DNA from 4 places in the Lutispora sp. QWL-02 genome. Region 4 is predicted to be linked to each of the others. Evidence: riboswitches for the same ligand, from Rfam matches in the RefSeq annotation. Region 4 holds a riboswitch; each other region holds the start of a gene.
What was found. A riboswitch is a leader RNA that binds a small molecule or an ion and turns the genes downstream of it on or off. The one in region 4 is predicted to bind molybdenum cofactor.
Positions count from the first base shown of each region.

Region 1: linked by a shared signal. The riboswitch ahead of AC4HCY_RS03340 (4Fe-4S dicluster domain-containing protein) and the one ahead of AC4HCY_RS03960 (ligand-binding sensor domain-containing protein) in region 4 are both predicted to bind molybdenum cofactor.
Region 2: linked by a shared signal. The riboswitch ahead of AC4HCY_RS18730 (NADH-dependent [FeFe] hydrogenase, group A6) and the one ahead of AC4HCY_RS03960 (ligand-binding sensor domain-containing protein) in region 4 are both predicted to bind molybdenum cofactor.
Region 3: linked by a shared signal. The riboswitch ahead of AC4HCY_RS18695 (ABC transporter permease) and the one ahead of AC4HCY_RS03960 (ligand-binding sensor domain-containing protein) in region 4 are both predicted to bind molybdenum cofactor.

Region 1 is NZ_CM177762.1:756,021-763,972, reverse strand. It holds gene AC4HCY_RS03360 (AAA family ATPase) at 149-655, opposite strand; gene AC4HCY_RS03355 (CPBP family intramembrane glutamic endopeptidase) at 721-1,383, opposite strand; gene AC4HCY_RS03350 (hypothetical protein) at 1,650-1,904, shown strand; gene AC4HCY_RS03345 (hypothetical protein) at 2,069-2,284, shown strand; molybdenum cofactor riboswitch at 2,858-2,968, shown strand; gene AC4HCY_RS03340 (4Fe-4S dicluster domain-containing protein) at 3,046-3,525, shown strand; gene AC4HCY_RS03335 (aldehyde ferredoxin oxidoreductase family protein) at 3,525-5,330, shown strand; gene AC4HCY_RS03330 (ubiquitin-like small modifier protein 1) at 5,406-5,675, shown strand; gene nuoE (NADH-quinone oxidoreductase subunit NuoE) at 5,710-6,153, shown strand; gene AC4HCY_RS03320 (NADH-ubiquinone oxidoreductase-F iron-sulfur binding region domain-containing protein) at 6,146-7,951, shown strand; gene AC4HCY_RS03315 (2Fe-2S iron-sulfur cluster-binding protein) at 7,948-7,952, shown strand, end outside.
Region 2 is NZ_CM177762.1:3,929,410-3,937,361, reverse strand. It holds gene AC4HCY_RS18765 (NifB/NifX family molybdenum-iron cluster-binding protein) at 1-21, shown strand, start outside; gene AC4HCY_RS18760 (hypothetical protein) at 45-413, opposite strand; gene AC4HCY_RS18755 (YtxH domain-containing protein) at 437-841, opposite strand; gene groES (co-chaperone GroES) at 1,194-1,478, shown strand; gene groL (chaperonin GroEL) at 1,497-3,128, shown strand; gene moaC (cyclic pyranopterin monophosphate synthase MoaC) at 3,344-3,796, shown strand; gene AC4HCY_RS18735 (MogA/MoaB family molybdenum cofactor biosynthesis protein) at 4,141-4,650, shown strand; molybdenum cofactor riboswitch at 4,744-4,863, shown strand; gene AC4HCY_RS18730 (NADH-dependent [FeFe] hydrogenase, group A6) at 4,972-6,708, shown strand; gene AC4HCY_RS18725 (ECF transporter S component) at 6,712-7,200, shown strand; gene AC4HCY_RS18720 (GntR family transcriptional regulator) at 7,377-7,952, shown strand, end outside.
Region 3 is NZ_CM177762.1:3,919,476-3,927,427, forward strand. It holds gene AC4HCY_RS18675 (molybdopterin biosynthesis protein) at 1-1,094, opposite strand, end outside; gene AC4HCY_RS18680 (molybdopterin molybdotransferase MoeA) at 1,186-2,415, opposite strand; gene AC4HCY_RS18685 (substrate-binding domain-containing protein) at 2,600-3,721, opposite strand; gene AC4HCY_RS18690 (ABC transporter ATP-binding protein) at 3,735-4,469, opposite strand; gene AC4HCY_RS18695 (ABC transporter permease) at 4,471-5,166, opposite strand; molybdenum cofactor riboswitch at 5,281-5,400, opposite strand; gene AC4HCY_RS18700 (formate/nitrite transporter family protein) at 5,438-6,250, opposite strand; gene AC4HCY_RS18705 (quaternary amine ABC transporter ATP-binding protein) at 6,665-7,822, opposite strand; gene AC4HCY_RS18710 (ABC transporter permease) at 7,843-7,952, opposite strand, start outside.
Region 4 is NZ_CM177762.1:879,713-887,664, reverse strand. It holds gene AC4HCY_RS03975 (hypothetical protein) at 1-571, shown strand, start outside; gene AC4HCY_RS03970 (helix-turn-helix domain-containing protein) at 568-2,553, shown strand; gene AC4HCY_RS03965 (MATE family efflux transporter) at 2,711-4,054, shown strand; molybdenum cofactor riboswitch at 4,123-4,246, shown strand; gene AC4HCY_RS03960 (ligand-binding sensor domain-containing protein) at 4,339-7,952, shown strand, end outside.

The sequences.
Region 1 (7,952 bases), 120 kb from region 4:
GCACTAACGTCTGGTATCTCCAACGCTGCTGAACTGGACGGACATACAAGGAATACCCCTTGGTGGTGCTCACACCCTTAGGCATCCCTAATTGATTTATGCTGAGTGTAATAAAAAAATGCTTTACTATAAGCAGAAATCATATTCATTAACTATTAGGAATCTGCTTATATATTATTTCTGCTGCCTGTTTTGCAGAAATCTCGCTTACATCTATTTTTTCACTATCCATTCTAAAATAATTGCTTAATCTTGGCACACTTATCTCAATAATATCTTCCGTCCTAATACCCTGTTCTATATCTTTTTTAATTCTTTCAATCAATGCCTTTTCAGAACATACGATAGAGAACTTATATACAGTACAATCATCTTTGTTTAGTCTGGACAGCACATCATCAAGAATGCTTTGTTCATGCATTACCCAACAAAAAATAATATTTTGATACTCTGAGCAGGAAATAAAATTGTTTAATAGATGAGTAATATTATCTATTACCATCTTTTTAGTTTCGTCCGTCACAATAAAGGGCGACATATCCCAACACCAATCGCCGTCAAGAAAAACACATTTAGATAATAAGTTTTGCAGTTCTCTGCTTGTTGCAGTCTTTCCTACACCCATTGTGCCATTTATGAGAATAAGGTTTTTCAATCTTTCGCACCTCCCATTATATAAATTGCTTGCTCACATTATTCTAATAATGATGTAAGCTAAAATTATTTGAACCAGTTTTGAAAAATAAGCCCTGTAAAAGCAAAAAAATTTGTAATTATGTGAGCTATCGTTACAATTTTAATAGAATTGGTTTTATATGCAACCCATCCCCATAATAGTCCCATGAAAAAAGAACCGCCAACTAATGAAACAAATCCACCTTCGTATACAATTCCTTTTGCCAAATATAATGATATATGCCAAATGCCAAAAAATATTGATGGATATATATACGCTAAAATAATGTTATTGTTAAAAGCTTTATTAAAAGCTCCACGCCAAAACATTTCTTCAATAGTTCCATTTATTAATGCAAATAATAGAGCAATAAATAAAACTTGTAATCCTGCTGTTGAAGCCAATTCCTTAAATACCACAAAAAATGTGGCAATACAAGGTATGAATGCCAATAAGTAATACAACTTTCTCATTATAGTGGGAATGTTTGATTTTTGAGTATAAATTCCTCCCAGACTACTTAATCCATTAGAGTTATACACAGATACAGGCAGGCAAAATATAAACCAGTATATACAAAATCCTACTACATACCCTGCTGTTCTTCCTATTGCAACGGTAAGCAGAGGAATTAAAATCAACATCGATATACATAATATCGGAGCAATAGAAAGCAAAACAGTTTGCTTCTTCTCTAAACTTATCAACCCTAATCCTCCTTCTTCTATTAAGTTCGTTTTTATCTTAATAATTTATGTGATTAAATCAATATCAATCAGCTTGTTAATGCCCATGATATAATTGACCTAGTGTCAATCAGGTTATAGTTCTTTTTCCTCCTGTTGAACCTTGACCGTTTGCATGGATATTATCAAGCCGATTGAACACTAAATACGCAACAAAAGAAGGTGATACATTGAACCCACTTTACGTCGGTATTGATATTAGCAGCAGTTCCAATGTCGTCTATTTCATGAAACCTGATGGAACAAAACATAGCTGCTTTCCTGTTTCAAATAGTCTAGATGGCGCTAGATTATTATCCAATAGGATTGTTTCTGCAATTACTTCTGAATCCCTTACAGATCTTATCATTGGATTAGAAGCTACTTCCGTCTATGGTGACAGCCTCGTTTGTTTCTTAAGGGAAAATGGTAATCTTGCTCCATACAATAAAAAGATTCACTCAATCCCAAGCAGGTTAAAAAGTTTATGGATGCTTACATAATTGCAGATGCCCTGCGCTTTGGAAGAATCAACAATGAGGTATATACAGACGATTACCGTTACAAGGTTTTGCAGAGCCTTACACGTGCTCGTTTCTTCGCTGTTCAGAGCTAAACCAAGGATAAAAAGCGTTTCCTCAACTATTTATTTATGAAGTATTCTTCTTTGGCACAGGAGAAAGTATTCTCAGATACTTTCAGCACCACTGCATTAGCTGTCTACGAAGAGTTTGATTCCGCAGACGAGCTGGCCTACATGGATTTAGATGAACTAACTGACTTCATTAAAAAAAAGGAAAAAATCGCTTTCCTAATCCTGATGAAGTTGCTAAATTCATTCAGGCAGCTGCCAGAGGTTCCTACCGTCTGCCCAAGACAGTAAATGACTCTGTCAACCAGGTGCTATCTATATCCATAAGCTTCATAAGAGCGCTGGATGCACAGATCAAAGCTTTGCCCTGTTTTAAAAAACATAGTAGGCAGGGCTTGGGTAGGTGTCTTTTGCTTTTATTAGAGTAATGAGATTATCTCATTATTTCTTATTTTCACTACTTGACATCACATCTCTGGACTATCTTAACTGTTAATTACCTACCTATTTCTCCCTTGTATAATCTTCGATTCAACTCTCATGGATCTCCATTGAACAATTTCTTACAATTACGCAGTACTATAAACTACCTAATAAAATTGCCCTAACAAACCTGGGCATGAATGCCCGACATCTCGTCATATTTCAGATATCTTTTCCAATCTCATGTCCATCTACCTAAACATTACCATAATGATTTGGCTTTTTCTACATATAATTACTAATTTTGCGACTATTTCATAGCCATATGTTCTCCATATAAAACCTCTAAAATAAATTGTGCAAATATTTTGTGTTTTTCGTCATATTAGAAGGAGTTGTTTAATACATGTAGAATAAGTAAATTAAATGTATATCTTATAAATTTCATATCGACTCCGATTCCATATGACCGGTTAAGGTTTTTGGAACGATAGGGCATGGGTAGAAATGCCCATACCTGCCGTTGTGCAAAGGAGTCCATCTGTGTTGCAGTTTGTGCAAAAACAGATGGGCTTTTTTAATTAAATAAAGGAGGTGGAGCTGGCGTCCATGCGGCGTCCAGTAAAGGATTGAGCAAAGTATTAATGATTTCTCCGGAAAAGTGCATCGGCTGCAGAACCTGCGAGCTGATCTGCTCCTTCAACAGGATGGAGGAGTTTAATCCGAAGCAAGCTGCAGTATCCGTGCTGGCTTATGATGAGGCTGCAATAGCAGTGCCCATCATGTGCATGCAGTGCGAAGACCCTTCCTGCATGAAGGTTTGTCCTGTAGGAGCAATCGTAAAAGCGGAAAATGATGCAGTCATAATCGACGTTCAAAAATGCATCGGCTGCAAGATGTGCATAAGCGCATGTCCATTGGGCAATATCACCTATAGCCCGAAAGAGAAAAAAATGATCAAATGCGACTTGTGCGGAGGGAATCCGCAGTGTGCGGAGCTTTGTCCCTCAGGAGCAATTCAGTACAAAGAAGCTACACCTGCAAACCTTAATAAAAAGAGGAAGATCGGCGAAAGATTCAAGGATTTGTTTGGGGAGGTGTATGAATAATGTTTGGATTTACAGGCAAACTTCTCAGAGTGAATTTGACCGACAAGACCATTAAAAGAGAAGGCATTAATCCTGAGGATGCCAGGAAATACCTTGGTGCCAGAGGCTTAGGCACAAAATATTTCATGAATGAAGTTGATCCAAAGGTTGAACCTTTCAGCCCCGATAACAAGCTCATATTCATGACCGGCCCCCTGACGGGTACCTTAGCTACTTCTGCAGGCAGATATGAAGTAGTTGCCAAGGCTCCCCTGACAGGCACCATAGGAGCTTCCAATTCCGGAGGCCATTTCGGACCCGAGCTGAAGTATGCCGGTTATGACGGAATCATATTTGAAGGAAAATCAGAAAAGCCCGTTTATCTATACATAAATGATGATGAGGTGGAATTAAGAAATGCTGAGCATCTTTGGGGCAAAACCGTGTTTGAGACTACCGACATGCTGCTCGGCGAAGCAGGCGAAGATGCAAGAGTGGCCTGTATAGGCCCCGGGGGAGAAAAGCTGGTACTATTCGCAACGGTCATGAATGACAAAAATAGAGCTGCAGGCAGATCAGGCCTTGGTGCCGTAATGGGCTCAAAAAATCTTAAGGCTGTAGCAGTAAAGGGCTCAAAATCTGTAGAGGTTGCAAAACCCAAGGAATTTCTTGATATATGCAAGAAAGGCAGAACGATGCTGAAGGATCATCCCGTTACGGGTGCAGGCTTAGCCGCCTATGGCACTGAAGTCCTTGTCAATATTTTGAATCAATCCGGTGCCCTTCCCACTAGAAACTGGAGAGACGGCGGCATATTTGAGCATGCTGATGAGACAGCAGGGGAGACTTTGACGGAAAAATATTTGGTGAGAAATAAAGGCTGCTTCGGCTGCAATATGGGATGCGGCAGAGTGACCAGGATACCGGAGGGCAAATTTAAAAGCTTTGGTGAGGGGCCTGAGTATGAAGCAGGCTGGTCTTACGGAGCAGATTGTGGTGTCAGGAACCTGGAAGCCATATGCAAGGCAAATTTCATATGCAATGAATTAGGCATTGACCCCATAACCATGGGCTCCACTATAGCCTGTGCAATGGAGTTGTATGACAAAGGAATATTGACCAGAGAAGAGTTAGGTAGAGATCTTCCTTTCGGAGATGATGAAGGAATCGTAGAGTTTACCAGAATGACAGGCTTGAGAGAGGGCTTCGGTGATACAATGGCTATGGGCTCCTATAGAATGGCGGAGCTTTATGGTCATCCGGAGCTTTCAATGTCCGTAAAGAAGCAGGAAATGCCCGCTTATGACGGCAGAGGAGTACAGGGTATGGGCCTTGAATATGCTACTTCAAACCGCGGCGGCTGCCATGTAAGGGGATATCTTACATCCCCTGAGGTACTGGGAATACCAGCTAAGCTTGATCCTTTAGTAACAACCGATAAGGCTCCATGGTTAAAGACATTCCAGGATTTGACTGCAGTAGTTGATTCTGCAGGCATATGTCTTTTCACTACCTTTGGTATAGGGCTTCCCGAGATAGCCGAAATGATTAGAACAGCTTTGGGCTGGAAATGCTCAGATGCTGAAATATTGCAGATAGGTGAAAGAATATGGAACTTAGAAAAACTATTTAATCTGGAAGCAGGCTTCACAAAAGAGGACGATACACTTCCTGAAAGACTTCTTAAAGAACCTCTCCCTTCCGGACCTGCAAAGGGCAAGGTAAATGAGCTGGATGTTATGCTAAAGGAATATTATGAGGTAAGAGGCTGGGGAGAAGACAGCATACCAACAGAAGAAAAGCTGAAAGAATTGGCAATCAGATAAAAGTAAGTAGTTTTAGGCTGTCGGGAGATTCATACCAACCGGCAGCCTAACAAATAATGTAAGGGCGGATTTTTCATGAAGGTAAAGTATTTTGCGTATATAAGAGATTATACAGGCACAAAGGAGATTCAAATAGAACACTGCCATACATTAAAAACTCTTCTTATTAAGCTTTGTGAAAAGCATGGTTTGAAGTTTAGAAATAAAATATTCAAAAATGACAGCCTCAGCAGCGAGATAATCATTTTAGTCAACGGCAGGAACATTGTCCATCTCCAGGGGCTCGACACCTTGCTCAGCCCTGAGGATGAAATAAGCATATTCCCGGTGGTCGCCGGGGGTTAATGTTTACATTTTTTTGTATTGGCGGTGATGAATTTTGTTTGACAAATACCCAAAGGAGAAAAGATTTACATTAGCTATACTGCAGGATATTCAGAAGGAATACGGCTATATTCCCAAGGAGAAGCTCGTTGAGCTTTCCGGATATCTTGACATCCCTCTCTCAAGGCTGTACAGCATGGCCACCTTTTACAAGGCTTTAAGCCTGACGCCCAAGGGGGAGAATATAATAAAGGTCTGTGACGGCACTGCATGCCATATCAGGTCATCCAAAAGCTTATTGGATGAGATCAGGAGCACCCTTGGCATAAAGCCGGGGGAGACCACAAAAGACGGAAAGTTTTCCTTGGAAACCGTAAACTGCCTTGGCTCTTGTGCCATAGCTCCCGTCATGGTGATAAACGGCAAATACTATGGCAAGCTCACTTCCTCCATGGTTAGAGAGATTTTGAAGGAATACGGGGGTGCGAGCGGTGAGTAGAACGATCTTTGTCTGCTGCGGCACAGGATGCCTGGCAAACAATAGTATGGAAGTATATGAGAAGCTAAAAAGGTTCATAGAAAAGTATGAGCTAGATGCAGAAGTAAAAACTTCCATAAAGGCTACCGGCTGCAATGGATTATGTGAAAAAGGGCCCCTGGTGAAAATCCAGCCTGACGATATCTGCTACAGCAGGGTTAAAGCAAAAGATGCGGAAGAAATCGTCGTAAAGACCTTGATCAACGGTGAGATAGTAGACAGGCTTTTGATCTTTGATACTGCAAAGGGTAAAAAAGTGACTTCTCATAAGGAAACCGATTTTTATAAATCCCAGCAGAAAATCGCTTTAAGGAATATAGGGGAAATTGACCCTGCAAGCATAGATGATTACATTGAGCGCGGAGGATATGAGGCACTGAGCAAAGCGCTGTTTCAGATGACACCCGGGGAAGTGATCTCGGAGGTTGAGAAATCCGGATTGCGGGGCAGAGGCGGAGGCGGCTTTCCTGCAGGGCGAAAATGGAGACAGTGTGACAGTATAGACAGCTTCCCAAAGTATGTGGTATGCAATGGAGATGAGGGAGACCCGGGAGCCTTCATGGACAGGAGCATAATGGAAGGCGATCCCAATACGGTAATAGAGGGGATGACTATATGCGCCTATGCCATAAAATCAAACAGCGGATTCATATATATCAGGGATGAGTACTCATTGGCCCTCAAGAATATGAATGCCGCCATAAGGCAGGCAAGAGAAAGAGGTTTCCTGGGCAATAACATCATGGGCGGCGGGTTTGATTTCGATATACAAATAGTAAGAGGCGGAGGAGCCTTTGTCTGCGGCGAATCCACTGCATTAATGCAGTCTATAGAGGGAAATGTAGGTGAGCCCAGGGCTAAATATATACACTCTGTGGAAAAAGGATTATGGGGGCAGCCTACCGTGCTCAATAACGTGGAGACCTGGGCAAATATCCCCGAGATAATAACTAAGGGCTCTGAGTGGTTTAGCTCCATAGGTACAAAAAGCAGCAAGGGCACAAAGGTATTTTCGTTGGTAGGCAAGGTAAAGAATACGGGGCTTGTGGAAATTCCTATGGGTACAACACTGAGGGAGCTTGTATTTAAAATCGGCGGAGGAGTAATCGGAGACAAGAGATTTAAAGCCGTTCAAAGCGGCGGTCCTTCGGGAGGCTGCATACCGGAAAATCTCCTTGATCTTCCTGTGGACTTTGATACATTGAAGGATGCAGGCTCCATGATGGGCTCAGGCGGCATAATAGTCATGGATGAGAGGACTTGCATGGTGGATGTGGCAAGATATTATCTCAACTTTCTATCCGAGGAATCCTGCGGCAAATGCGTTGCCTGCCGGGAAGGCATAAAAAGGATGCTTGAGCTTCTCTCGGATATCTGCGCCGGCAAAGGCAGCGAGGAGGATTTGGAGCTATTGGAGAGCTTATGCCATACTGTGGAGGAGGCTTCTCTCTGTGGATTGGGAAAAACAGCTCCTAATCCTGTGCTGACCACATTAAAGTATTTCAAGGATGAATATCTGGCTCATATAAAGGAAAAAAGATGCCCTGCAGGAGTGTGTCCCGGCCTCACAGCTTATGAGATCGATGAAAAGCTGTGCAAAGGCTGCGGAGTGTGTGCAAAGAATTGCCCGGCTTCAGCCATATCCGGAGAGCGAGGGAAGGCACACCGCTTGGATGAAGCCTGCTGTATAAAATGCGGCAGCTGCATGGATATATGCAGGTTCAATGCGGTAAGGGTCAAAAAGGAGGTGCGGGCATGAA
Region 2 (7,952 bases), 1.5 Mb from region 4:
GACTCATGCGAGGGACATTAAAAAATAATACCCCAATCGGGGTATTATTTTTTCCCAAAGGTGCTGATCAGCACTTTGACTATTTCGCTTATGATCTTCACATATTCTACAGCCTCTTGAGTGCCTGAGCTTACGGCAGCCACAGTCTCGGCTACCGTATCACCTATAGAATCTACCGTAGCTGCTGCCTTCTCCACACCCTGCTTTACATTTACTGCAGCCTCATCAATATTGCCGGCGATGGAAGGAAGCTTGTCCAAAGTTTTGTCAATATCAGATTCGTGTTTGTCCAATATTCCTCTCACCTTTTTCAATATGCAGGTGAGGTGGCTCAATGCAATAAACAGATATATGCCCAGCCCTGTTGCGATCAGAAAAAGTATGAGCAGTCCCAGATCCCTATACGATATCATACCCTACTCCTCTTTTCTTCTTATTAATCTTCACAGCAGCTGCCCATTTTTGGCTCCTCAGCCTCAGAGCATCCTCCGCAGCAGCTCTCATGATCGTCGCAGCATTTGTCTCCTCCTGCGGCAACTTCTTCATCGGCCTCTTTATCCTTCTTAAGATTAGCTATCTTCTCTTTTCCTTCTTCCACTATTTTGGATATCTTTTCTCCGACTTCTCCTGCGCCTTCCTTTACGCTTTGAGCAGCATTTTTAGCAGCATCTGCTATGTCCTTCCTGGTCTCTTCGCCGGCTTTAGGAGCCAGGAGCACACCTGCAGCCGCACCCACTGCCGCACCCACCCCCAGGCCTACTCCTACTTTCTTAGCTGTATCTATTGCCTGAGCTTTTTTCTTCTCTTTTTTAGATTTGTTTAAAACATCTCTTAATGACATTGATAACCCTCCTTATATCGAATACTTTGTATATTTATATAATTATACTGGAAAACCATGCTAATTTCAATAAACGAATATATTAACAATAATGGGTAAAAATAAGTTAGGTAAAATTTTCATATGGATAGCCTAGTTGCATATATAGGAAAAGAAAAACAATGTAATACGGAGTTAAATTGAAATATTAGGCGAATATAGCCAAAAAACCCACTAAAATAGGAAATTATGAATTTGCCAATAATAATTTCATTAATTATTATAATAATGTAATTAGCACTCAACGCTAACGAGTGCTAATAAAAAGAAAACATATAAATTTTAAATACAAAAACTTTAAGGAGGGGTATTAATGAATATCAAACCACTTGGAGACAGAGTAGTTATTAAAGTATTGGAAAGCGAAGAAACAACTAAAAGCGGTATAGTTCTACCGGGCACTGCAAAGGAAAAGCCAATGCAGGGCGAAATCCTGGCTGTCGGCTCAGGCGAGATTGTAGACGGCAAGAAGGTTCCTTTGGAATTAAAGGTTGGAGACAGGGTAATATACTCCAAATATGCAGGAACAGAAGTCAAGATGGACGGAGCAGAATATCTGATCCTCAGACAAAATGATGTATTGGCAATAGTAGAATAATAAAGGGAGGTTAAATAAATGGCAAAGCAGATTAAATTTAGCGAAGATGCAAGAAGATCTCTTGAAAGAGGAGTAAATCAACTGGCTGACACAGTTAAGATAACTCTCGGACCAAAGGGAAGAAATGTTGTTTTAGATAAGAAATTCGGTTCTCCCCTGATCACAAATGATGGTGTTACTATAGCGAAAGAAATAGAGCTGGAAGATGCTTTTGAAAATATGGGAGCTCAGCTGGTAAAAGAAGTCGCAACCAAAACAAATGATGTTGCAGGCGACGGAACAACTACAGCTACAATTCTGGCTCAGGCTATAATCAGAGAAGGCTTGAAAAACGTTGCAGCAGGTGCAAACCCGATGGTATTGAAGAGAGGTATAGCCAAGGCTGTCGAGGCTGCTGTAGAACAATTGAAGAACGTTTCCAAGCCCATAGAGAGCAAATCCGCCATAGCGCAGGTTGCTTCCATATCAGCAGGAGAAGAGGCAATAGGGGATATAATTTCAGAAGCTATGGAAAAGGTAGGCAAGGATGGCGTTATAACCGTTGAAGAATCAAATACCTTCGGTACAACTTTGGATGTTGTTGAAGGAATGCAGTTTGACAGAGGCTATGTTTCCATGTACATGATCACAGATACGGAAAAGATGGAAGCTGTATTGGATGATCCGTATATACTTATCACAGATAAAAAATTATCCAATATTCAAGATCTTCTTCCGGTATTAGAGCAGATCGTACAGCAGGGCAAAAAGCTTTTGATAATTGCAGAAGATATTGAAGGGGAAGCGCTTTCAACATTGGTTGTAAATAAACTAAGAGGAACCTTTACTTGTGTGGCTGTAAAAGCTCCCGGCTTCGGCGACAGAAGAAAGGCAATGCTTGAAGATATAGCTGTGCTCACAGGCGGTCAGGTGATATCCGAAGAACTTGGCTTAGACCTTAAGGAAACAAAGCTCAGTCAATTAGGAAGAGCAAGACAGGTCAAAGTCCAGAAGGAAAACACCATAATCGTTGACGGTGCAGGCGATGCTCAGGTTATAAAGGATAGAGTAAGACAGATAAAAGCTCAGATAGAAGAGACAACTTCTGATTTCGATAGAGAAAAGCTTCAGGAAAGGCTTGCAAAACTGGCAGGCGGCGTGGCAGTTATCAAAGTCGGCGCTGCAACAGAAACTGAGCTCAAAGAAAGAAAGCTTAGGATCGAAGATGCTCTTGCAGCTACAAGAGCAGCTGTAGAAGAAGGTATAGTACCTGGCGGCGGAGCTGCTCTGATAAGCGCAATAAAGGTTGTTGAAGGCTTATTGAAGGATGCTCATGGCGACGAAAAGACAGGTATTCAAATTGTAAGAAGGGCTTTGGAAGAACCTGTAAGACAGATTGCAGAAAATGCAGGCCTTGAAGGCTCAGTAATAGTAGAAAAGGTTATCAACAGCGAAGCCGGAGTGGGATATGATGTGACAAACGATAAGTATGTCAATATGATAGAAGCAGGTATAGTTGATCCTACAAAGGTTACAAGATCCGCATTGCAGAATGCTGCATCTATAGCATCAATGCTTCTTACAACTGAAAGCATAGTAGCAGACCTTCCTGAAAAGGAAAAACCCATGATGCCCGGAGGCGGAATGGGCGGAGATATGGGAATGTACTAAAATAGATAAAAAGCTGCGAATTATCGCAGCTTTTTGTGCTTTTTGGCTGGCGCCTGGATGATGCCTTCCAAAACTCTGATAGCGTTATCTTGCGTCCGAATAAAGAATACTGTTAATAATTGGCCTTAGGAAGTATAATAGTAGATAAGAAACTGGATTGGGAGGTAATCGCTTTGGAAAGATTGACTCACATAAATGAGAAAGGCTATGCAAAGATGGTGGATGTTACGGAAAAAGAGGAAAGCTTGAGAGAAGCGGTGGCTCGAGGTTCCATCTATATGAAAAAGGAAACCATAAGAGCTGTAAGCGAAGGCAAAATAAAAAAAGGAGATGTGCTGTCTGTAGCTCAGGTGGGCGGAATAATGGGAGCCAAGAGCACTTCTGTCATAATACCAATGTGCCATAATATCAATATTTACGGTGCGGATCTCGAATTTAATATTGATAAGGAAAACTGCAAAATAGATATCATTGCAACGGTAAAAACATACGGAGTTACGGGCGTCGAGATGGAGGCTTTGACGGCCGTATCGATTGCAGCCCTTACTATATATGATATGTGCAAAGCCATAGACAAAGAAATGGTCATATCCGATATACATCTTGTGAAAAAAACAGGCGGCAAATCAGGCGATTTTTATTTCAGGGACTTAGGTTCTAAATGTTAAAACGAATGGGTTTTAGAACTCAGGAGGGACTGGGGTATTCCTTGCGGGTCATAGGGGAACGAAGAACCACTAAAAGACACGAAGACAACACGAAAAAACACTAAATGATCAAATAATCTGACAGGTAGATGGGCGGTTTAAAGCGAAGCTTGTCGTCCTGAGCACCCATGATTTTCATAACAATGACATGGGTTATTGCTCTCTTCCGTGTAATTCAGTGCCCCATTCAGTGTCTTTCAGTGGTTTTCGTTCCCCAGGACCCCAAAGGAATACCATAATGCCAGAGGCTAGCGGCTAGTGGCTGACCTATAAGGAATACCCCATAGAAAAGAAGGAGGAAGCTTATGAGCAAAGATTTTACATTTACATTCGGTATAATCACAGTGAGCGATAAAGGCTCAAGAGGAGAACGGAAAGATGAATCGGGGCCGACAGCGGAAGAATTGCTGAAGCCTATGGGCGGGATTATGAAAAAATATATGATGGTGCCGGATGAAAGAGAAGATATAAAAAAAGCGATAAAAGAAATGGCTGACAGCTTGAACATCGATATGATTTTGACAAGCGGCGGAACAGGCTTTTCACCCAGGGATGTCACTCCGGAAGCCACTTTGGAGATGATTGAGAGGATTGTGCCGGGGATATCTGAAGCCATGAGGGCTGAAAGCCTTAAAGCGACGCCTAAGGCGATGCTTTCAAGAGCTGTGGCAGGTATCAGAGGCAGATCTCTTATAATAAATCTGCCCGGAAGCCCCAAAGGAGTGCGAGAATGTCTAAGCGTTGTAATTCCAGTGCTGAGGCATGGCATAGAGACTTTAAGGGGAGAAACTTCCGAATGCGCCGAAAGGAAATAGAATCAATTTTCCATAAATCTGATAGCTGATAAATAGAATTAATTGCTTCTAAACTAATTGACAAAGCATTAACAATATATTAGAATAAATATGATAAAAAAATAACTCCGAGTCGGTAGTCCAAAGAACTTTTTCTTATGGAGCACAGGCTAACGGGTTGAATGAAAATGTTCATGCTGCCCGTGTGTGGAAAGGAGCTAAATTTGAGAACCGTAGCCTTAATGGTATACGGATTTGTTTATGGTTGTTAATAAACTCCTTTTTTGGGGAGTTTATTTTTTAGTAACTTATCCAATTTACATGACAAGGGGGATAAACATTATGGAAATGGTAAACCTGACAATTGATGGTATCAAAACCCAAGTACCAAAAGGTACAACAGTTTTGGCAGCTGCTAGGTCATTAAACATTAATATTCCTACACTTTGCTTTTTAAAAGATATTAATGAGGTCGGAGCATGCAGAATGTGCGTTGTTGAGGTAAAGGGAGCCAGATCTTTGCAGGCGTCATGTGTGCTTCCCGTTGCAGAAGGCATGGAAGTAAAAACCAATTCAAAAGACGTGAGAGAAGCCAGATCTGTAATTCTCAAGCTTATATTGGCCAGACATGAAAGAGAATGTTTGACATGCTCCAGAAACCTTAACTGCGAGCTTCAAAAGCTTTGTGAAGAAATGGGCATAGATGGTTTGGACTTCCAAGGAGAAAAGATAACATATGCGGTAGACACAGCATCACCTTCAGTGGTCAGGGATCAGAATAAATGCATACTTTGCGGAAGGTGTATAAGCGTTTGCAGGAATGTACAGGGCACTGGGGTTATTAACTTTGCAAGAAGAGGAGTCAAGACGACTGTAACCACCTCCTATGATAAAGGCTTGTCTGAAGTAGCCTGCATAAATTGCGGCCAATGCATAAAGGTATGTCCTGTGGGCGCATTAAGGGAGAAAGATGACAGGGACAGAGTCTGGGAAGCATTGGATAACAGCGATATGTATGTTGTAGCACAGACAGCTCCAGCGGTTAGAGTTGCTTTGGGTGAAGAATTCGGTATGCCCGTAGGCACTAATGTAGAAGGAAAGATGGTATCTGCCTTAAAGAGATTAGGCTTTGATAAAGTTTTCGACACGGATTTTGCTGCAGACTTAACAATAATAGAAGAAGGCACTGAACTTTTAGGCAGGATTAAAAACGGCGGAAAGCTTCCGATGATCACTTCCTGTTCTCCGGGCTGGATAAAGTATTGTGAACATTATCACAACGATTTCCTTGATAATCTTTCAAGCTGCAAGTCACCGCACCAGATGCTGGGCGCATTGACAAAATCCTATTATGCAGAGAAGATGGGTATTGATCCCAAGAAAATTTTTGTTGTATCCATAATGCCTTGTACAGCCAAGAAGTTTGAATCCGGCAGAGAAGAATTGGAAGTTGACGGCTTGAGGGATGTAGATGCTGTCATAACTACCAGAGAACTGGCAAGGATGATCAAAGAAGCAAGAATGGATTTCGGGACCTTGGAAGATAGCAAATTCGATAAGGTTATGGGCGAATCAACAGGTGCTGCTGTAATATTCGGAGCAACCGGCGGTGTAATGGAAGCTGCTTTGAGGACTGTAGCAGATATTCTCACAGGACAGGATTTAAAGGACATAGATTATAACCCTGTAAGAGGACTTGAGGGAATTAAAGAAGCAGCAGTTAAGATAGGAGATCTTGAGGTAAAGGTTGCTGTGGCCCACGGTACAGCCAACGCAGGAAAGCTTCTTGATAAAGTTAGAAATGGGGAAGCCGACTATCACTTCATAGAAGTGATGGGTTGCCCCGGAGGATGCATAAATGGCGGAGGACAGCCGATTATAATAGATAAGGAAAAGACTGAAGAGGTATGCAGAAAAAGAGCTCAGGGGCTATATACCATGGACGCTGAAATGCCTTTGAGAAAATCTCATAAGAATCCTGAAATCAAAGCTTTATATGATGAGTATTTAGGAGAAGCCAACGGGCATAAAGCTCACCACCTGCTCCATACTCATTATGTTAAGAGAGAAAGGGTATAGATCATGATAGATAAAAGTACCAAGACCTTAACCAGAGCCGCTATACTCCTTGCGGTGGCTTTAGTCTTTCAATTTGTGAAGATGGGTCAGCTGGTAACGGGCTCTGGTATCAATGCAGTACTGATCGTTGCGGCTCAGATATGCGGTTTGCCTTGGGCGGCAGCAATCGGTGCTATAACCCCTTTTATGTCCGTAGTTTTGGGGGTTAATCCTCCAGCATTGATTCCCGTGGTTCCATTTATTGTAGCAGGCAACATTTTATATGTGGTCGTCTATTCTATATTAAAGACCAAAGGAAAAATAATAGGGGTTGGCCTTGCTGCCTTGTTGAAGTTTGGATTGTTGTATTCTGCAGTAAACTATTTTGTAGCCGTAAAACCGCCTATAAAGGTGGCCCTCAGCTTTCCGCAGCTATTTACCGCATTAATGGGAGGCGCTGTAGCTCTTATAATAATCAAAGTATTGGACAGAACGCAGAAAACTGAAGAATAGACAACTTTCAGAATCAACTGGTACAACATTCAGTTAGAAAAATAAATATATAGAAGACTAGCTTTGCATCAATCATTTATGCAGAGTTAGTCTTTCTTTTTTGTATATTATCAGGCAAATATGTTATAATTTAGATACAAAGCGATAGGTGTCTATCTCTGCAAGGAGTGAGAGTTTTGGATAAAAGTATCAGTATTACAGGCCCCAGGTATCAACATATTGCGTTGGACATAGCATCAAAAATTGCCAGCGGACACTATAAAGTAGGTGATAAAATATATACACGTTCGGTTCTGTCAAGCCAGTATAATGTTTCTTCGGAGACTGCCAGACGTGCAATAAGCATCCTATCTGATGTAGGAATTGTTGAGGTCTGGAGAGGCAGCGGCGTTTTAATAAAATCATGTGAAAAAGCAATCGATTTTGTGAAGGAATATACAGCCATACAGTCTGTGAATGACTTAAAAAATGAAATTCTAGATTGTCTTGAGCGTCAAGCCAAAGAAAATGATTTTCTTAAGGAAATGCTTGATAAGCTCATTGACAAAACCCACAGTCTAAAAGCTATAAATCCTTTTATTCCGTACGAAATAACGCTTGATGCAAATTGCAAACATTTAGGTGAGACTATCAGTGGCATTAATTTTTGGCATCATACCGCAGCAACTATTGTAGCAATAAGGCATGATGATGAGTTAATGATGTCTCCCGGTCCCTATGCGGTTATTACAAAAGGAGATGTACTATACTTT
Region 3 (7,952 bases), 1.5 Mb from region 4:
ATGGTGACGCCTGCGCCTCTGTTCAACGGTGTAGCAGTCAGATTTCCGTTTACCTTGCCCAGCTTTATTCTCACATATTCCTTGTTCTTGAGTGAAGAAACCAATCTCTTAGAAAGCACTGCTTCCAGCACCCTCTCTTTTTTTTCAGGTCTGCCTGCCCATTTTTTTATCAATGCTTTGCCAAATATTTCGAATACGACCCATGCGGATACAGGATATCCGGGCACTCCGATGACCGGCTTAGCGTCTATCAGGCCCAATATAGCAGGCTTGCCCGGTTTTGCGGCTATGCCGTGGAGGATCAGTTCTCCCAGTTCCCGCACCAGTCTGGCTGTATAATCCTCCGAGCCTGCAGAGGAGCCTGCATTTATCACAACTATATCATTTTCCGCAGCTGCCTTTTTCAGGGCTGCCTTTAGTTTGTCATAATCATCAGGAACAGGCGCATATCTTTTAGGCTCTCCTCCGTATTCTATGACAAGCCCTTCAAATATGCGTGAGTTGGATTCGATTATATTTCCGAGCCTTAGCTCCTCTCCCGGCTCAATTATTTCCGTGCCTGTGGGGATTATCCCCACTTTGGGCTTTTTATAAACCATTATATCCGTAATACCGCCGGATAGCAAAGCGCCAATATCTACAGGCCTTATCACATGATTTGAGGCAATTATCATCTCATTGGCTACTATATCCTCTCCTATAGGTCTTATATGCTGCCATGGAAAGGCAGGGCTTATTATCCTTACTTTATCTTCCCCCGCTTCAACTATATCCTCTATCATTATTACCGCATCATAGGGCTCTGCTATAGGGTCCCCGGTATCCACATATTCATAGTGCCCGCCTTTTTCTAGTATCACCGGGTTGACTTCGGAAGCCTCAAAGGTGTCCCTGGCCTTGACTGCTATGCCATCCATTGCAGAAGCATTGAAATTAGGAGAAGAATAAATGGCAAAAACAGGCTCTGCAGTTATCCTTCCCAAGGACCCTACAACCTTTATCCTCTCAGCTTCCAGCTTTTGTCCTGCTCTATTCAAAAAAAGCTTCAACGCTTCATCTACATCCATATTATCCAGGTATAAATTTCTATCCACTCTATCCACCTCCTATTTTTTAACCACTGAAGGTCACTGAATTTTTGTGAAGTTTCCGTGTCTTTCAATGGTTTCCGTCTCCTATTCAGTCTCAAAACAGCGCTACTCTCACCCTTTCACCCTTTTTGACGCCTTCCTTATTCTCAGATATCCTGATATAGCCCACGGATCTGGCTACTGTTGTTATGGCGGCGGATTTGCCGTAGATGGGAACAGCTTCGTATTGCCCATCCCTTTCAAGCAATTCCACCGGCTGATAGGTTTCTTTGCCCTGTGCAGAATGTATGTTTTCTCCGCATGAGGCTTCGACATATACTATATCTTCACTCATTGAGTAATATTTTCTTATGAGATAGTCTACAAAAACCTTATATATAACCATTGCTGAGGAAGGATGTCCCGGCAAGCCGAACAGGGCCTTTCCTCCTGCCTTCCCGATTATAGTGGGCTTGCCGGGCTTGACTGCTACTCCATGTACAAGGATCTCCCCGCCCTCTGTAGATTCTATAGCCTTGGCAGTCATATCCTTGGCACCGACGGAGCTGCCCCCCGACAGCACCACTATATCCGACATTTTCAAAGCCTGGTCTATAGCTTCTCTGAGCTTGCTGAAATCATCGGGCACCAGCAGCTTAAGGCTTATCTCCGCGCCCGACTCCTCCGCCATAGCAGATATCAGATGTGTATTGATATCCCTTATCTGACCGTACCGGACCTCTCCGAAGGAGTCTACTATTTCATCTCCTGTGGATATTACCGAAAGCTTGAGCTTTTTAAATACCTTTATATATCCAATGCCCAGGGCTGATAAAACTCCGATATCCCTGGATCTTATTTTTTCCCCTTTTAATAAAATCTTGCTGCCCGATTTCACATCATCGCCTTTTTTTATAATGCCCTGACCCGGAGCCACCGGCGTATAAACAGCTATGGTGCTTTCATCCAGGTTCTCCACGTATTCTATCATCACAACTGCATCGGCGCCTCCAGGTATCATGGCTCCTGTAGGCACATATATGGCCTTGCCCGCTGAAACCTTGCCTTCAGCAGCCTTACCCATCTCCACATGACCCGAGACCTCCAGAAAAACCGGCATGCTCTCGCCTGCTCCATAGGTGTCTCTTGATAACACCGCATAGCCGTCCACTACAGATCTGGAAAACTGAGGCAGTTCGATGGGAGACAGCACATCTTCGAATGCTATCCTCCCCAGGCTTTGTTCAGTGGGAACTTGTTCCGATTTATCATAGTTATCAGTAAATGACTCATCAATCTTTTTTCTAACCTTATCAGATGTATCTACATTCAAAAGCTTCATCATTTCGCCTCCTTAAATAGAGTCCAAGTTTCAGAGCTCAGAGCTCAGGATTTTGGGTATTCCTATAGGGTCATATTCCCTATGTATTCACATCCCTAGTTTAAAATAGCACATGTCTGCATATAATTCCATAGTCAGTGATAGAAAATGCGAAGCATTTTTTATGCTTCGCATATGATCCGGCACACTATTTCGCATCGGGTACAAAGAGCTGATAACCGTTCTTTTTGTATTCTTTAATGATGGTCTGACCTTCCTGGGAGGTTATAAACTCGACAAAAGCCATCGCTGAGTTATAGCCTATATTAGGATATTTAGCGGGATTTATTGCAATTACTCCGTAGGGGTTGAACAATGCTTTGTCCCCTTGAAGCACTATCTTCATATTCACTTTATCCTGATAAGCATACCAGGTACCGCTGTCAACCAATGTATAAGCTCCCTGCTCATTTGCCATGGTCAAAGTGGCTCCCATCCCTTGCCCAACCTCCATGTACCATTTCTGGGCTTTTGGGTCAATATTCGCCAGCTTCCATAAATCCTTTTCCTTCTTATGGGTTCCCGATTCATCACCTCTGGATATAAAGGTCGATCCATTGTCAGCAATCGCTTTCATGGCTGACACTGCATCCTTTGCTTCCGATACTTTAGCCGGATCATCCTTGGGGCCGACCAACAAGAAGAAGTTATACATTACATCTCTTCTGTTCACTCCAAAGCCCTCTGCTACGAAGGCATCTTCTGATTTTCTGGAATGAACAAGGATTACATCCGCATCTCCTCTTTTGCCCATCTCTATAGCTTCACCGGTGCCCACTGCGATAACCTTCACATTGACGCCATACTTCTTACTGAAGGCAGGGACTAATGTATCCAAAAGTCCTGTGTCCTGAGTACTGGTTGTAGTCGCCAATACTATATTCTTCTCCAGCTTGGAAAGATCGATTTTGGTCTCTAACGATTTGAGCTGTTCCTCCAGCTTTATTTTTTCTTCCACTAACTTATCTATTCCTTTATCAAAACCCTCCAGATATTTGCCGGTGACATAGCCCACCCTTTTGTCAGGATGGCTAATTTTGTACCAATTGCCCACCTTGCCTAAGACAACTACTTCAGTTCCTTTTTTAATTACATCTAAAATATCCTGATCAACCCCGGGTCCTTTTCTGAAATATGCATTGACTGTAGTCCTGGCCAGTCCTGCGAGCGGAGCATTGTCCGCATACGCGGCAGTTGCTGCCCCAAGCATTACGCTGAAAGCAAATACCAAAACCAGAATGGTTGCAAAAATTTTTGAGTTCTTTCTCATTATTCCCTCTCCTTTAATAAATCATTTTACCATTTATAAAAGCCCCTGTGATCTCATTTTTGGGGCAATTAAACAGATTCTCCGTAGTATCATAATCTACGATCTTGCCGTTGAGCATAAAAATAGTATTGTCTGAGAGCCTCTTCGCCTGAAACATGTTATGAGTGACTATAATGACGGAAAGGCCATAATTAGCTTTGCCAAACTTGATCAGATCCTCAATGATAGATATATTTGCAGGGTCCAGATTGGCTGTAGGCTCGTCTAAAAGAAGCGCCTTAGGTCTCACTACCATAGCTCTGCCGATTGCCACTCTTTGAGCCTCTCCCCCTGATAAAGTGGCGGCATTTTGATTCCTCTTGTCCTTCAGCCCGATTATCCCCAGCACTTCTTCGACTTTCTGACCGATTTCTTCTTTTTTCATTTTTCTAAGCTTTAAGCCATAAGCCAGGTTCTCATATACCGTGGTGGTAAACACCAAAGGCTTCTGAAATACCATGACCATGTTTCTCCTGATGCTTAAGGTCAAAGCTTTTTCTCCCAGTTTAGTGCCTTCAAACCATATACTGCCTGAGGAAGGTGCTTCTATTACATTGAGCAGGTGTAAAAGAGTGCTCTTGCCCGCTCCGCTTGGACCTATGACTGCAGTAATCTTTTCCTTTTGTATTTTCATCTCTTCAATATCTAATACAGTTCTGCCCAAATATTCTTTTTTTAGATTCTCTGCCTTAAATATATAGTCTTCCAAATCAGACCCTCCTTCCTTTCAGAAACTGAAGGAAAAAATTTATGATAAAGGAAAGAAGCAGAAGTATGATTCCCAATGCGAGAGCTGTCTGGAATTCTCCCATGCCTTTTTGCAATGCTATAGCAGTGGTCATCACTCTGGTCTGATATCTCACATTGCCTCCTACCATCATAACTGCACCGACCTCAGCCATGAGCCTTCCAAAAGCGGTTATAACCGCTGTGCCGATGCCATATCTGGCTTCTCTCAGGATGACAGCAAAAAGCTGAAAGGAAGATGCACCCATTGTAATTGAAGTTTTTATTAGCAGGTCATCCAAAGACATAAGAGCGGTATGGGTAAGCCCCGTCACAATAGGCAATGCTAATATTGTCTGTGCTATTATCATTGCAGCCGGTGTAAACAGCAATCTCAGATCGCCGAACAGCCCCATCTGATTGGAAAGCATGATATACACAAATAAGCCTACCACCACAGGGGGAAGGCCCATAAAGGTGCTGATTATATTGAGTATGATCCCTCGCCCGGGAAACTTTTTCATATACAGTATTGCAGCAATGGGAATGCCCATTATGCTGCTTATTATCAGGGATACTGCAGATATTTTGAGCGTCAGAAGAATTATGCCGTAGAGTTCCTTATCGAAGGAGAAAAGAAGGCTGAGAGCTTTAGTAAACGCTTCTGCAAAATATGTCATGAAAATCACCTTTCGCCTGTTTTAATAAAAAAAATAAAGATTATTGCATATAACCATGTTTGGTACCAAGCTCAAAAAGAGCAATCCGAAAGGATTGCTCTTCTAATTCTAATATAATAGAATCTGATTTTTCCTTTCCAAATACGGGAGGCTTCAGCATTTCTGCCGGAGCCCTTCGGTTTAATTTTCATGGGCTTGTCCTTTAGAAAATTAAACTCGGAAAATCTTACTATATTTAAGATATCATATATTTATATCTTTTTCAAAGCTTTTATACCTTTTCTGGGCCGTCTTCAGCATCGGATGAAACCTTTGCCGTCCTTATATATACGTTGTAATAGGATAAAGGAACTATTACAGCGCCGCCGATAATGTTTCCGATGGTCACGGGGATCAAGTTCTTCATCCAGATTTGGCCCCAGGTGATTGGTGCACCTATGAACATTCCCAAAGGCGCAAAATACATATTTGCCACACTATGTTCATAACCGCAGAGCACAAAAAGCATTATGGGAAACCAGCAGGAAAATATTTTGCTTATAATATCTCTCGATCCTGTGGCCATCCAGACAGCCAGTACGACAAGGATATTGCACAAAATGCCTCTTATAACAGCGGCTCCAAAGGGTATGGCAACCTTGGCATTTGCTATTGCTATCGCCTTTTCTGCTGCTGCTCCCGTCATGAGATCGCTGTTGGCCACCAGTAAGGCCAATATGACGGAGCCCGCAAAATTTGAGAAATAAACTACTGCCCAATTTCTAAGAAGGTCTCTGACTTTATAATTGCAATTCAAGCAGCCCAATACCATCAAATTATTCCCGGTGAAAAGCTCTCCGCCGCAAATAACAACAAGCATCAATCCTACCGGGAAGGCCGCGGCAAAAATAAATTTAGACATGCCCAGATCAATACTTGCATAAGTCTGCCCGATAATAATTGCTCCTTGAGCGCCAAAGCCTATAAAGGCTCCTGCAAAAATACCCAAAATAATCATATGAATCACCGAAAGCTTCGCTTTGCCGGCACCGGCATCAATAGTAGCCTGAGCAATCTCTTTTGGAGTAAGCAATCTCTTTTCCATCAAGATGTTCCTTTCTATTATAATATACATTATCTCCCTCAGGTTAATTTTAACATTTTCCTCACAATGCGTCTATGAGCGGTAGAGATTTTTAATAATTGATTTATGGGCTATGATATTTTTTAACATTTCCTTCCCTGCTTAATATCTCTTTTTCCCAAAATTATTTTTGTTCTAAGCATATTTTACATTACGCAAATCCTTATTACAATGCAATAAAATTAAACGAGACTTCATCCATACTTGCTAAATTCCAACTATATAGAACAAAGGCTTTTAACGAAAAGTGCAGACTAAGGAAATTTATAATTCCCTATGCATTATAAAAAGACAGGCCCAAAAGAATATCCTTCTGAACCTGTTTTCCTATTTAGCTAACATATGCGTTTGCTTCATATAAAGCCTTTTAATGCTTTATAGCGAAGACAATACTGCTGCCTTGCTGATAATTCCCTTTAGTTTTTTCCCCTCATCAAGCACTGCTATGGGATATTTAGATTTGGCGGCCAAATGCAATACATCTTCGATAAGCTTTTCTTCATTTACAGTATATACATCGCTGGTTATCATGGAGGACAAAGCCAATCCCTCTTTATTTGCACGAACCGCATCATTGATAGTTATGACGCCTATGAATTTCATTTCATCGTCTGCCACATATGCCGTAGAGACACTATTGGCTCTCATCTCTCTTATGGCTTGGATGGGAGCATCCTTGGGCCTCACCAGGCATGTGGGTGTAACCATGACATTCTTGACGCTCAGCACCTTTGCTTTATCTGCACTGCCGATAAATTTAGAAACATAATCATCTGCCGGTTTAGCAGACATATTCTGCGGTGTGTCTATCTGAATAATTCTGCCGTCACGCATTATAGCAACAGTATCTCCTAATTTGAAAGCCTCATTTATATCATGGGTAATAAATATTACTGTTTTCTGAAGCTTTCTTTGGATTGAAAGAAGTTCGAACTGCATATCCCGTCTCACCAATGGGTCCAGCGCTGAGAACGGCTCATCCATCAATAGCACCTCGGGATCATTTGCAAGGGCTCTGGCAAGCCCCACTCTCTGCTTCATCCCTCCAGAAAGACTGTTAATATGTTGATTTTCCCAGCCTTCCAGTCCAACCATGGAAATCATCTCCATTGCTTTCTTCTTACGATCCTCTTTTGGTATATTCTTTACTTCAAGACCATAGGCCACATTTTCAAGGACTGTTCTGTGACTCATAAGACCAAAATTTTGGAATACCATTGAAATCTTATTGCGCCGATAGTCTAAAAGCTCCTTTTTGCTGAATTTATCAATTTCACTGCCTTCGTAAAATATTCTTCCTGAGCTGGGCTTGTTCAGCCTGTTCAAGCAGCGTACAATTGTGGACTTTCCTGAGCCTGACAGTCCTATTATGACAAAAACTTCTCCTTTTTTTACCTCAAAGGATACATCCCAAAGAGCAACAGTAACTCCGGTTTTTCTATGCACCGTTTCCTTGTCTGTACCTTCCTTTATGAGCTTTATGGCTTCAGCTTTATTTATTCCATATAGCTTTGATACGTTTCGGACCCTCATTATGATGTGATTATCCACTTCTATTGCACCTCCTTGTTCTTGACAAGTCCTTGAGTGAGGCGGTCAAGTATAATAGCCACAACAACAATACAAATGCCAGGCATCAAAGCCTTACCCATCTCTGTACGGT
Region 4 (7,952 bases):
TTTAGCGGTGATGAAGAAGTATGAAAAGGAAAATACCCGCTTATTGGCCGTAGAGTATAATAACTTGAATATGCTCCGCCGGTCCGGTCTGTCTGTACCCGAAGTGATATATAAAGATGAAGGCAGCTTGTTCTTACAGCATATTGAAGGAATCCTGGTGAACGATTTGGCGGAAAGCCTTGATATGGGAGATTGGATTGATGACTTGGCCTTATGGATGAGCAAGCTGCATCAAATATCCGCCGGAGCCTTCAGCATGCTGAAGGGTGACGTGAATCTGAAGAACTTTATATACGGCAGTAATAAGATATATGGGCTTGATTTTGAGGAAATGAAGCACGGCGACGGGCGCATGGACTTGGCTGACCTATGCTTTTTCATACTCACGAATGCTCCTTCCTTCACAAAAGAAAAGCATCTCATAATGAGAAAGCTTTTGAAGAGCTATGAAAAATACTCCGGTTCGCAGCTCAAGGATATGGCCGGGTACTTGCTTCTGAGCAAAGCAGAGGCAAAGATAAGAAGGAGCGGAAATATACAAAATAAACTTAATAGCGAGGAGCCGATATGATGAGAAGGGAGTTTATAGAGTTTGCGCCTAATTTGCCTGTCAATGTACATTATCATAGCTGTAAGCATTATCCCATCCATTGGCATAAGGCCATGGAGATAATCTATGTAGTAGAAGGCAAAATCAGCGTCAATATAGAAACGGAAACTCATATTCTAAAGGAAGGCCAGATAGAAATAATCAATAGCGACGAAGCCCACAGCATATCCGGCAGAAGCGGCAATAACAAGGCTTTAATATTTAATATCGATACCGGATTTTTAAATAAATATTACGATATAGAGAATATGTTTTTTTATACTGAAACCTCCGATACGGATGTGCAGAAATCCGAAAAATATGAAAAATTGCGGGAGCACCTGGCTATACTGCTGTGCGAGCTGTTTCAGCGAAGCGAGGATTTTGAAGAATTTATAGAAGATACTTTGGTGGAATTGCTGTATCATCTCATCAATAATTTTCATTATCTCATCTACGATGAAGAAAGCCTGAAGGATAATGAGGTTCAGTTTGAGAGATATGACAGGATAATAAAGTATATATATTCCAACTATCATAACAGGATAAGCCTCCAGGACATTGCCAGAAGAGAATATCTCAGCTCTCATTATCTATCCTACGGCATAAAAAATAATGTAGGGCACAGCTTCAATGATTTTCTTAATCTTACCAGAGTAGAAGAAGCCATAAAGCTTCTGCTGGATAGCAATAAGACTATATCGGAAATATCAGAGGAATTAGGATTTTCACACACAAGATATTTCAATAAGCATTTTAAGAAGCATTATAGATGCACTCCGATGCAATATAGAAAAAAGCATGACTTGTCTGCCGAAGAATATGAGGCTATGAAAAAGTATGACACTCTTCCTATTAATACCGCTCTGGAGCATATTGCAAATTATCTTGAAGATTATCCCAGATTTCATTCTGAAAACAGGATAATAAAGCTGGATATCGACCTGATCGGCAATGCCCATGGGGATTCATGGACAACAGGAATTGAGTCCGTGTATTTAGGCTGCTGCAGAGAGCTGTATTCCCAAAGGAAAATGGCATATATAGCTCAAGCGAAGAAGGATTTAAACTTCAAATACGGGATAATAAGCAATGTTTTTTTGAAAAAAAGCCATACCTTTAACCAGATAGCATACTGGGAAGAAATGAGGGAGATATTTTGCTCCTTGATGAAGCTGGATATAATACCTCAGATCATATTGGATGATGAGGATACAGATATAGAGCCTTTCATGAACTATTACAAAGGGTTTTTCGGTGAAGATGCGATGAAGGAGTGGTCCCTATGCAACTTCAAGGATATGGAGCGGAAGCCTGACTTAAGCCTTGATCCTCTATATGACACTGCTTATATGATACCGCTGATCATCGATGCTTATATAAACCAAAAGGAGGATATGCCGTGCCCGGCACTGTTTGACGAATTGAGTGATGAGGAAATTGATAATTCCGTTTTCTTCGGCGGAAAGGGTCTCATAAATAAATATGGTATGAAAAAACCTTCATACTATGCCTACAGTTTTTTATCCCTACTGGGAGAAAATATGATCGATAAAGGAGACGGATATATAATAACCCAAAGGGATGGAAACTATCAGATACTGCTCTACCTATATGACGATAAGCTGAAAAGCCCTGGGATCAAAGATAGAGCCCTCAAAAAATCCGGAATGAGAACCATGCTGAAGCGAAAGTATTCCATCAACTTATCTTCCCTCCCCGATGATTTCAGGGTCATATCTTACAATATAAATGAAAAAAACGGATCAACCTACGATAATTGGATTTCCATCGGGGCCCCAAAAGCTTTGACTGGTGAAGAACTAAAGCTGCTTGACACTGCATCCGGACCTTCTGTAAAATTCTATAACGCAGGCAAGAGCCCTGTCTTTAACATAATATCAGCCTTAGAAGGCTATGGAGCCAACTTGATTCAGCTTCAAAAAGTACAAAAGCACCTATAACATGGTGCTTTTTATTTATTCGACGACTTACGAAAAACTTCAGGTGCTTAAACTTATACCTTTTAACGGTTACCTTGGTGAATGAAAAAAATTACAAATATGTATATACTTTTTATTGAGGATGATGTCTGTCCGTTTACGAAAGGTTGTGATCGACATGAAAATCAATAGAAATATATTCAAATCAGAAAACACAGATAAGCTTCTCATTAAATTTGCAGTGCCTACCATCATAGCTCTATTAGTCATAGAGCTATATAACATGGTGGATACCATATATGTAGGTCGGTATCTGGGAAGCACAGCCATAGGAGCATTGGCAATAGCCTTCCCTGTTCAGCGCCTTATTTCCGCCTTGGGCCTTTTGATAGCCGTGGGTTCCTATACCGCGGCATCAAGATATCTGGGAGAAAAAAATTATGATGATCTGAAAGCTGTAATAAAAAATTCTCTGGTCCTTACCATACTGATAATGTCTGCAATTACATCTCTCCTGTATTTCTTTTTGGATCCCATAATAATAGGGCTGGGTGCAAGCCAAAGCATATTGCCTTATTCCAAGGATTATATAGGCATTGTGATATTCGGAGGCGTATTTCAATCTTTAGCTATAGTGATGTGCTATATCATAACTGCTCTGGGAAACCCTAGAATAACCCTTAAGGCCACAGGCTTAGGAGCTGTTTTAAATATAATACTGGATTATGTATTGGTGGCCTATTATCCTTTAGGCGTGAAAGGAGCAGCAATTTCAACAGTTTTATCTCAGTTCATATCCTTCTTATATGCATGGCACAAATTCAGCTATGTGAAAAAGGATTTGAATTTAGGCTGGAAGCTCAGGCTTAATCATGGTATTTCTTCAGAGATCCTCTTGATAGGCTTCTCCACCTTTGTGATAGAAATATCCGACGCAGTAGTAGCTGTGCTATTGAACAACCTTCTCCTGTCCTACGGAGGGGATAAGGCATTGATAATAATAGGTGTTACCACAAGGATCTCAATGTTCCTGTTTATTACCGTGATCGGCATAAGCTCTTCCATGCAGCCCATAGCGGCATTTAATTACGGAGCTGATAATTATGATAAGGTAAAAGATGTGGTAAAAAAATCAATCGATTATGCGACCGTGTCATCAGCTATTGTGTGGCTGTTGATGATGGTCTTCCCTCAATATATTATAGGCTTCTTTATGGCTGATTCCGAACTGCTTATAGATACCATAAGAATCCTGAGAACCATAATATCCATTTTCCCCGTTGTAGGCGTATACTATGTTGCAATATACTTTTACCAGGCAATGGGGGAAGGCAGGGGTTCCTTCCTCTTGTCCATTTACAGGCAAATTGTAGTGTTCATTCCTCTTATGTTTATAATGGCCAAATCCATGGGCTTACCGGGAATCTGGCTGTCCTTTCCCATATCGGACATGATCTCTTGCTTAACCGGCATCTATTATATAAAGCGCGCTTTTGATATAGTGGAAGAGCCGGAATACTAAACAGGCGATTAGCCTTGCATTGACAACTGTTTAACGTTATAATATAGATATAATTTCCATAAGCTCAATAAACAGAAATACTCCGATTTTATGCATCTAAACGAATTATACGCGCAAGATGCATAAAACGAAAGGGTATTGCAGGAAACTGCAGTGCCTTCCAGTGCGAAAAGGAGTAATAAACCGGCTTTTTAAAACTTCTTTTTGCTATAAAAGAAGTTTTTTTATTACTCATTTCCATTACGAGTAAACTGTGTCAAAATTTTAAATAGGAGGAGAGCATTATGAGCTATTCAAACACTAAGAAATCCTTGAAGGTACTGGCACTATTAACAGCTTTTACCCTTATATTTTCATCCCTTGGCCTTATAGCTCCGGATGTATTAGGAAGTTCTGTATACGCAGAAGCATGGACTCCTAAAACGGAGCAGCCTATTGTTGTGGTTACGGGCCAGGGTATAGGATTCACCGATGAAAAATCGTATACTCTAAGCGAACTCATATCAATGCAGCATGTTACAAATCTTTACTCCACAATAAACACCACTCCCACCAAGAGCATATATCTTGGGAAGGGAGTAAAAGTCGATGATCTCCTGAGCAAATCAGGCTTCACCAAAGACAAATATGATCTATTCAAGATAGCTTTTGCAGCCAAGGATGGTTACAAGGTCACCTTCGACCCTTCTCACAAAGGAGATTCTACCACTTCCAAGGTATTGACCACCCCATCCTACGGTATGGAAAGATATTATTTCCCCAAACTGGGCAGCGGACAAGCCGACGGCAAAATCCCCGTGGATACCATACTGGCCTTCGGAAGAGCCGGCGATAGGGGTAAACCTGAGATAATACCCCAAAGCAGTTCTATAGAAGCTTTGACTGATAAGGATGCACCCCTCTTGATGGTAGGCCAGCAGCATGTGGAAGAACAAAATAATCCCTTGTTTAATAAAACCATACAAAAAATACTTGTTGGCGAAGAACTGCCTGCAGTTCTGAAAATAGGTAATAAGGATTATACAAGAGCTGAAATACTCCTCATGCCTAAAATGGCAGGCAATTGGACCTATACTAAAAAAACAGGCCCGGTGGCTGACTACTGTGTGGGAGTTCCTTTGAGCGAACTTCTCAATGGCTATGACGATAAGGACAAAGTAGAATTTATATCTGCCGACGGCTATGCAAATGATCCTGTTACCGTAGGAGATATAAAAGATTCCTCCAAGCAGTACATACTGGCCTATGAAGCAGGCACCGGCTCCGGTGACTCCAAAGCAGTCTGTGACACTGCAAAGGATAACCCGGCTATAGTCGGTTATTTCAGGATATACAGCCAAAACGGCTCCTTAATAAAGCTGGTCAACGAGATCAAGGTCACTCCGTCCGGCGGAACAGACTATTCCAAGAGTCCTTACAAGCACATTACAAACGGCGGAGTTGCCGGCGATGCACCTTACAATATAGATGCAATAACAGGAGCAACATTGACCTTTGAAGGTCCCGGCCTTGCGGCCAGCATACCTCTCTCCATCAGAGAAATGGAGAACCAAAATGCAGGTGCCTTCCGCGGAGATTATAAGGATATTCGAAGCGGAAAAGAGACTGTACTTAAATATGAAGGAATCCGTCTTGAATACCTATTGAAGAATATGACCTCCGGCACAACCGGTATAAAGCTCACCGATTCCGCCTATAAGGTGCTCTTAAAAAACAGAGTGAGACAGACCATAGCAGAATTTACCTTAGAGCAAATTGCCCAGGCTGAAGCACAGGGCAAGCCCATAATCATATCCTATGGAACCTCAAACCGGGACGGCTCCAATCCGAGGCCATTTGTCTATGATGCAGGAGCAGGTGCCGATGCGTCCTTGGGCAATGAGGATGGCTGTATAAAGCTTGTTTATGATAAATCAGCCTTCCGCTTTGATCCGAACCCCAGCTATACCAAGTTCGGAAACATTGCATACATCTATGTGGCAGAGAATGATTCCCCGGGCTATAAGCATGATAAAGCCCCTTACGACAAAGCAGAGAATTCTCAGTACATAATAACCGTTACGGGAGATAAGATCGGAAGAGAAGTAAACTATACAGTAAAGCAAATAGAAGATATGGTCAAGTATGAAGACAGCAAGCCCGCTATAAGCGGCATGGGCTATAGAGCCGAATACAGCCTCTCCAACTCAACCTACTGGTATGTCAATGAATATGAAGGGGTTAAGCTGTGGGAGCTTCTGAAGAAATCCGGAGTCCCCGAAGCCATGGCCAAGGGCGAAGGCTCCAAGACCGTGGTGCAATTTGCCGCTACAGACGGCTATAAGGATTTTGACAAGTTCACTCTGGCTCAGATAGCAGATCCCGGTCTATTCGGATACTATGAAAAGAACCCCGCCGATTTGAACGACGGAAAATACGCTTCCAAGGATGAAGATGATTTAAGATCCACCGGTTATCCCGTTTTAGTAGCCTATGGGGTCAACGGATATCCATATGTTATAAAAAATATTCTGGACGGCTATAAGAGCGGCCTTGGCAATGATGGAGGCCCCTTGCGCATCATATCCGGCAAAACAGAATACCACCATGCCAACGGCTCAAAGCAGGCCAAGCTGCTGGATAAGATAATCGTGGGCAATGAAGTCAACTACAGCACCCACAGCGGGAATCCGGACGAAAATTATAAATCTCTCGCTTCTCAAAAGATAGATGTAAAAGTGATAGGCATGGATGGAAGCACTCTCAAGAATCTAAGCTACACAATAGCAGATATAGAAAGCATGATTTACGGAGCCGATATCTCCAATACTGAAAAGGTTAAGGCTAAAGTAAAGGATTTCTACAAGGTCAAAAAAGGCGATAAAGCTTACATCGATTTGTATGAGGGTATAGATCTTAGCTATTTCCTGAAGGAGAAGGCTCAGATACCCGGGATCAAAGGCACAGTGATCCTTACAGGCTCTAAGGGAGAATCCTTGACCGTATCCCTGGACGATATATTCTATAACAGCAAAAAATCCATCCTGGCTTTTGCTAAAAACGGCACCCCCATGGTACCGGATAAAGACTCTAAGGGTTATGTCAGCTCCTATACGGACGGAACAGGCGAGAAGATCAATGTGAAGAACGACGGCGGGCCTCTTATGATGATCATGCCCCAGGAAAAATCCATAAATGCGGTTGCTTCAATTGCAATAAATCTTCAGCCCGATAAATATGCCCATATAGAATCCCCTTATAACCAACTGAAAAACAGCACCATAACTATTGAAGGCCCGGGAACTAAGCTCAGCTCACCTAAGACCTTCAAGGTTTCGGACATAGAAGACAAGCAGACCCTCGCAATCACAGCCGATTATAACGTGAAGAAGACTGCTTCGGAACAGCAGATCCGCTACAGAGGGATAGATCTCTACAGCTTCTTACGATCTGCGGATGTAGGACTCCAATCCAATGCCAGCGAAGCAGTCTTTACCGCTGCAGACGGAAAGAGCCTGACCTTCTCATTATCGGAGGTCATGAAAACTGATTATCTCAACGGTGCAACCAAAGCAGCGGATTTGAAGATGATATTGGCCTATGGCTCAAGCCCAATAACTCACAGCAATCCCGAGAACGGCAAGCCTCTTGTACCGGATAAGGACTCTAAGGGTTATGATCCCAACTATAACAATTCGGGAGGCCCTCTTTGCCTAATGGTAGGCCAGAAGTCCGCAGAAGACATCAATTCCTCCAATATACTAAAAAATGTTGTGAGGATATCCGTCAAAGCTTCTGAAGCCACCAGCTGGAAACATGACATGAGCCCTGCCTACAGCCAGTATCTGGACAAAAGCTATCTGGAGCTTACCGGGACTGCTTTGGCAAACCAGAATAAATATACTCTCCGCGAGCTTGA